One region of the Nostoc sp. CALU 546 genome, then DNA from elsewhere that is predicted to be linked to it. Evidence: riboswitches for the same ligand, from Rfam matches in the RefSeq annotation. Region 1 holds a riboswitch; the other holds the start of a gene.

Region 1 (3,627 bases):
TTTTCAACGGTACGAACGGACTGATAGATTTTACAACTTTCTTTGGGGCAACGGTCAGCGATGCCAAGACGCAATTGATTTTCTACACGCTGACGGTAGTGTTTCTCGCAGCAACCTATGGCGTTTGTCGCTGGTTGACAAGCGGACGCTTTGGGAGGTTGTTGATAGCAATTCGTGATGATGAAAGTCGGGTAAGATTTTCTGGCTACGACCCTACAGATTTTAAGGTGTTGGTGTTTGCAGTTTCCGGTGCGATCGCAGGGATAGCAGGAGCATTTTACACCATTCAAAGTGGTTCTGTATCACCCAGAGCAATGGATATTGCCTTTTCGATTGAAATGGTGATTTGGGTAGCTGTAGGCGGACGCGCTACTTTAATTGGGGCGATTGTCGGAACTTTATTAGTAAATTATGCCCGCACTTTTTTAAGCGAACAATTTGCTGAAATCTGGCTATTTTTCCAAGGCGCACTATTTTTGATAGTAGTTACAGTCCTTCCTGACGGTATCGTGGGATGGTTGCGTAGTCAAAATATTTCTCTTTTCCACCGCCGTCAACAAATTGTTACATATCCAACCTTGGAAGAAGACCCCGAAGTGCAACATGAACGCGAAAATATTGGAAACTGAAAACGTAACTGTTAATTTTGACGGATTTAGGGCGCTAAATCAGCTTAACTTTAGCATGGATGTGGGTGAATTACGGGTAGTAATTGGCCCAAATGGAGCGGGAAAGACAACATTTCTGGATGTGATTACGGGGAAAGTGCAACCAAGCCTTGGGCGAGTGTTATTCAAAGGAAGAAACCTACGTTCTTTACCTGAATATCGAATTGCGCGATTGGGAATTGGGCGCAAGTTTCAAACACCTCGAATTTACCTGAATTTAACGCCCCGTGAAAATCTAGAAATTACTATTAACAAGAAGAAAAATGTCTTTTCTACTTTGTTTGAACATTCTAATGCTGTTGAAAAGAATAATATTAAAGGATTGTTAGAAACCATCGGTTTAACGCCAAAAGCAGATATTAGAGCAGGTTTACTTTCTCACGGTGAAAAGCAGCGTTTAGAAATTGGAATGTTAGTGGCACAGTCACCAGACTTATTACTCGTTGATGAACCAGTTGCAGGTTTAACAGATGAAGAAACCTATAACATCGGCGAATTACTTTTAGCGCTAGCACAAAGTCATTCAATTTTAGTAATTGAACATGATATGGAATTTGTGCGGCAAATTGCCAAGAAAGTAACAGTTTTACATGAAGGTTCGGTGCTGTGCGAAGGGAATTTTGAGGAAGTTCAAAATGACTCTCGTGTTATTGAAGTATATCTAGGAAAACAGGAAGAGTAGATTTTTACCTTATGCAGATTTAAATACCATTCTATCCCTTTGTTAGCTTAATTCATACCGTAATAAGCCATGCCTAACTTTCTATAGAACTCCTGATTTTTGAACAAGACTAGGAGAAAATACGAGTGGTTAAACAGGTGTAAGAAGAGACATATAATTGATGAGATCATTTAATGTGGGGAGACTTAAGTTCTCCTTCCCTATGAGGAAATGGGGGTTTCCAAACCTCTTTCTTTGCAGGAAAGTGGTTTCGAGTATATTTGTTGACTTTCCAAATATCCTCTCACAGATTTTTTTGCACTAAAATTCTCAAGACTATTTCATTCCCAAAAAATCAATAAAATGTAGCAGTGAATATCAGTAAGCTTCTCGTTGATAGCATCTTAAAAACTCCAAGTTTCCCCTATGCTCTGATTCTCCAACGCTAGGCACAACAAGCTTTAAAGTGATTCCCAGCACACTTTTTTTGTTCATACTGTTGACATAGTTGATGATGACACGTTATAAACTGTGAAGAAAAATAAATCAGTCTGCCTAATCCACTATATTCCCTGAAAAGTTTTGTGAGTAAGGGTAAACCGGAGCGGAGGAACCAAGTTTGGGGCGTATTTTGAAGAAAGTTAGAGTTAAGAGTGAGGATTCAAGAGTGAGGAGTTAAAAGTTACTAAATAGATAACTCATAATTCATAACTCACAACTTATAACTTTTTCAAGAAGGACATCTCTCAGTCCTAGCCCGTCAGCTAACTTCGTCGGCATTGAGAAGAGACTGAACGAGAAGCATTCTTACAAGTAATGCCTTGTTCTCGTCAGTGTCCTTTGGCTGGTAACTTTGTGGTTCGTTGTGCCTGCCCTCGGCCTTGAGAGAGGATAACAATATCTTGATTTCTGGCGTCTGAGGTAGGATTATTTGCCTTGAGGTGAAAATCAGCTATGTTCCAGAATAAGAAACATCGCATTGCTTTAATTTCTGTCGATGGCGACCCGGCTGTTGAAATCGGTCAAGAAGAAGCTGGGGGTCAAAATGTCTATGTGCGTCAAGTAGGTTATGCCCTAGCCCAGCAAGGTTGGCAAGTGGATATGTTCACTCGTCGTAGTAGTCCTGAACAAGCTGCGATTTCTCAACATAGCCTAAACTGTCGTACTATTCGGTTAAATGCTGGCCCAGCTGAGTTTATTGGGCGAGATGACTTGTTTAACCATTTACCTGAATTTATCGAAGAATTCCAGCGATTCCAGCAACGCCAAGGGTTCCATTACTCCCTAATTCATACCAATTACTGGTTGTCTTCTTGGGTTGGCATGGAATTGAAAAAGCAACAACCGCTGATTCAGGTGCATACTTACCACTCTTTAGGAGCGGTTAAATACAGAAGTATTGGTGATGTTCCCGTAATTGCAGCCCAGCGACTAGCTATAGAAAAAGCCTGTCTAGAAACTGTAGACTGCGTGGTTGCAACCAGTCCACAAGAACAGAAACACATGCGGATACTCGTTTCCAGCAAAGGGAACATTGAAATGATTCCCTGTGGTACCGATACTGATAAATTTGGGGAAATTCCGCGGTCTACTGCAAGGGAAAAGTTGGGAATTGCACCAGATGCCAAGATGGTTCTCTATGTTGGTCGCTTTGACCGACGCAAAGGTATTGAAACTTTAGTACGAGCCATTGGCAAGTCGAGTTTAAGGGGTGAGGCTAACCTCCAACTAGTGATTGGGGGTGGTAGCCGTCCAGGTCAGAGTGATGGAATTGAACGCGATCGCATCGCCAGCATCGTCACTGAACTCGGATTAGAAGATTGTACAACCTTTGCCGGTCGCCTAGATGAAACTGTCCTCCCCTTCTACTACGCTGCTGCTGATGTCTGCGTAGTGCCCAGTCACTACGAACCTTTTGGTTTAGTTGCCATTGAGGCGATGGCGAGTAAAACTCCAGTCGTAGCTAGTAATGTCGGTGGGTTGCAGTTTACTGTTGTACCAGAGGTCACAGGTTTACTAGCGCCCGCCAAAGATGAAGTGGCTTTTGCTGCTGCCATAGACCGCATTTTAATCAACCCAGCTTGGCGAGACCAGTTAGGTGAAGCAGCAAGGCAACGGACAGAAATTGCTTTTAGTTGGTATAGTGTGGCATTCCGACTGACTCAGCTATACAGTCGTTTGCTGGCTCCAACTGCACCCAATAACCGACCCCGGATTGCAGCTTAATTTTTACAGTTTTGAGCGCGGTAATATCCTCAAAGTGATTTTACCGCGCCCAAACAGTCAAACACAAACTAC
Region 2 (3,627 bases), on a different contig from region 1:
TGTCTACCATTACGTAGTACCCGCTCAATATGTTCTAAATTGGTAAAGTTGTCTTTTATCTCAGTCTTGCGTCGTTGTTGGCGTAAAAATAGATCCGAGTAGCCAATAATGGAAGTGAGGGGATGTTTCAATTCGTGGGCTAATTGGGAAAGATACTCTTGATTGGCGCTAATTAACCGCGTGAGTTCCTCATTATGGAGCGTTAGTGATGCTTGCAATCGGTGTAATTCTCGCAAGCGTTGCTCAACATAACTCTTGAAACATTGAGCGATCGCTTCATCTACAATCGCATCAATCAAACGCATGGAACGAATTATCTCTGATGGGGTTCCCTTCAATAAATCTGCTTGTATAGCATCAAATATTACTGTTCGCAGTAGATGATATTCTCTGGCAATTTCTGCTGGATCAAAGCCTTGTTCGGCTCGAATCGCTCCATGCTGAAAACTGGCAATAACCATTGACCGAATATCATTATCCTGAGATTTTGAAAGAACTGTCACCATTGCTTTCAAAAGATCAGGGACGTGATCCTTTACTGCTGTATAAGATAGTTCATCAGCACTTTCAATGCGTCTATCCTTACGAACCGCTGCAATCCATTTTTTGAGGATGGTATCCGTTTTTTCAGCCAGTACTTGACTAAAATCCATTATGTTAAATTCAGCTAGGAGATAGATGAGTAAACTTCCATATCCAAATAGTTTAGCGAGTGAAATGGATAATTACCAAAAAAATCGATATGTTCCACCTACCAAAAGAAATAGATTTTACACATTCTTTCGTTGGTTAGATTAACTAACCGTAAATAAAAATTATGCGGTATAATATATATCCTAAAACAAACAATAAAACTCTTGCAGTTAACAGGATTGATACTTGACTTAATTAAAATGTTTAGCTTGCTGTGTAAGGATTTCAGTCACCATACAACCAAAATTAGAGATTTTCTTGATTACCGAAAAGCCAATGTAGGTACTTGACTTCAGTATTAAAATAAACAACATTTACCATAAAACAGATATAGTTATTAAAGCATTAATGTTATGCTCTACATATAGATGTTATAATGTGCATAATTTAGTATCTATTCGAGTAAGTCAGCCTAATCCAACGCATCATAGTGCGTGACGTTGGAGCGGAGGAACCAAATTGTGGGGCGAATCTTATAGAAAGTGAGGAGTTGAGAGTGAGGAGTTAGAAATTAAATAAAATTTAGTAACTCATAACTCATAACTCATAACTCTCTTAAGAAGGGCATCTCTCAGCCCTAGCCCGTCAGCTAACTTCGTAGGCATTGAGAGGAGACTGAAGAGACGGCATTTTTATAATGTTCCGATCTCATCAGTGTCCAAGGCTGGTACTGCTCAGACTTTTGTACCTGCACTTAAATCTGTTGAGGTTGTCAATGATATTTCAACTCAATTTAGCAGCGATCGCGGCGATCGCTGGGCAAGCTGTTTGGAAAAAGACCAAACCTGTAATCCTTAGAGATGTCTTCTTTTTACCAGTATTGGGCTTCTTGGGAATAATTGTGCTGTGGTGGATTATTGCACTTGCCAACCATCAATTGATGCCCACTCCACCAGAAGCGCTAATCGCTAATTTAGACTACATCTTAAATCCCTTCTACCAAAGAGGCCCAGGCAACTTAGGAATTGGTTGGTTGTTGATAGCAAGTCTGCGTCGGGTATTAATAGGCTTTTTATTAGGTGCGGTAGTAGCGATTCCTTTGGGGTTTCTAATTGGAATGTCCAGACCGGCAATGCTAGCACTTAATCCGATAATTCAAATTTTTAAACCCGTATCGCCCCTAGCTTGGCTGCCTATCGCCTTAGCAATTTTCAACTTAGCAGATCCTTCCGCCATTTTTGTCATCTTTATTACCTCCTTATGGCCAACAATTATTAATACTGCCTTAGGAGTTTCTAGCGTTCCCAAAGATTATTTAGATGTGGCACGAGTGCTAGAAATGCCACGTTGGCGACGAATTACAAAAATCATTTGGCCTGCAAGTTTGCCGTATGTTTTTACAGGTTTGCGAATTAGTTTAGGCATAGCGTGGCTAGTAATCGTTGCCGTGGAAATGCTCACAGGTGGTGTTGGTATCGGCTTTTTTGTCTGGGATGAATGGAGTCGTTTAAACCTGAGTTCAGTCTTTTTAGCTGTGTTGATAATTGGCTTAACTGGGTTAATCCTAGATTACGCCCTGGGCAAAATCCAAGAATTAGTAACCCATCGCCCTAGAACTGCCAACTAACTAAAGGGAATTTTAGATTTTAAATTTTAGATTTTGGATTGAAGAATTGAGAATCCAAAATTTAATAATATCTGTTCGCGCAGCGTCTAATCAAACAAATCTAAAATCCAAAATCTAAAATCCAAAATTGATCCACCAGTGGAGCTACAAAAATGGGTGATAATAACTGGACTCGACGAGATTTTATTAAAGGAATCGGAGCAACCACAACCGGAATAGCGCTATCTTCCTGTGGAATTTCAGGAGATAGATCAGCCAAAGGACTAACTGAAGAAGCCTTAGCTGTACAACCAGTAGTTAGATCCCAAGACCTAGAAAAATCTGACCTTACCATTGGTTACGTTCCCGTTAATGATTGTGCGCCATTTGCGATCGCCTGGAAAAAAGGTTTCTTCCGCAAATATGGTTTGAACGTTACACTCAACCGCGAAGCTAGTTGGGCTAATTCCCGCGACGGTTTAATTTTTGGTCGCCTGGATGCTTCACCCGTAGTATCCGGTGCTGTCACCAACGCCAGAATTGGTGCTGAAGGCGCACGCCAAGCCTCCTTGTGTGCAGCCATGACCATTCATCGTCATGGTAACGCCATGACAATGAACAAAGCCATGTGGGATTTTGGGCTGCGTCCGTGGTACGAATATCAAGAACAATATGGCGATGGCGCTTTGGAAGCCTTTGGGCGCGATTTCCGAGGCTATTTTGAGAAGCAGTCGTCAGAAAACAAAGTCTGGGCGGTAGTATTAAGTTCTGCCATTTATGAATACTTTGTCCGCTACGTATCTGCCGCCGCAGGTGTTGATCCGCTTAAAGAGTTTCGGATCATCATCGTTCCACCCCCTCAAATGGTAACAAACGTGCGGATTGGCGCCATGCAAGCTTACATGGTTGCAGAACCCTGGAATACACGAGCAATAACAGGTAATGAAAACATCGGCTTTACCTTCGCACAAGGTAAAGAAGTCTGGTTGGGACACCCAGATCGTTTGTTGGGAGTGATGCAATCTTTCATCGAAAAATATCCCAAAACCTATCGTTCTTTAGTCAAGGCGATGATTGAAGCCTGTCAGTATTGCAGCAAAGTAGAAAACCGCCAAGAAGTAGCCGAACTACTTACAGACCGTTCCTTTACAGGTGCTAAACCCAAAAATCAAGATGCTCCAATTGCCAAATTTACAAGTCCCGGAATTCTGGGCAACTATAATTACGGCGGCTTTGACGGCAAAGACCGCACCATCCAAGCCGATGACACCACGATTTTCTTCGATATTCCTGACAACCTTCCCAAGCAGCCAGGAGAACACTCGACATTCTTATGGAGATCGAGAAGTATCTGGTTAATGACACAAGCAGCGCGGTGGGGACAAATT

The links. A riboswitch is a leader RNA that binds a small molecule or an ion and turns the genes downstream of it on or off. The one in region 1 is predicted to bind cyclic di-AMP.
Region 2: another riboswitch for cyclic di-AMP. It lies ahead of ntrB (nitrate ABC transporter permease); the one in region 1 lies ahead of RRG12_RS04935 (glycosyltransferase).

Annotation. Positions count from the first base shown of each region.
Region 1 is NZ_JAWJTF010000006.1:114,247-117,873, forward strand. It holds gene urtC (urea ABC transporter permease subunit UrtC) at 1-629, shown strand, start outside; gene urtD (urea ABC transporter ATP-binding protein UrtD) at 604-1,350, shown strand; cyclic di-AMP (ydaO/yuaA leader) riboswitch at 1,872-2,123, shown strand; gene RRG12_RS04935 (glycosyltransferase) at 2,284-3,555, shown strand.
Region 2 is NZ_JAWJTF010000057.1:34,676-38,302, reverse strand. It holds gene RRG12_RS24905 (sensor histidine kinase) at 1-653, opposite strand, end outside; cyclic di-AMP (ydaO/yuaA leader) riboswitch at 1,093-1,312, shown strand; gene ntrB (nitrate ABC transporter permease) at 1,409-2,260, shown strand; gene RRG12_RS24895 (ABC transporter substrate-binding protein) at 2,413-3,627, shown strand, end outside.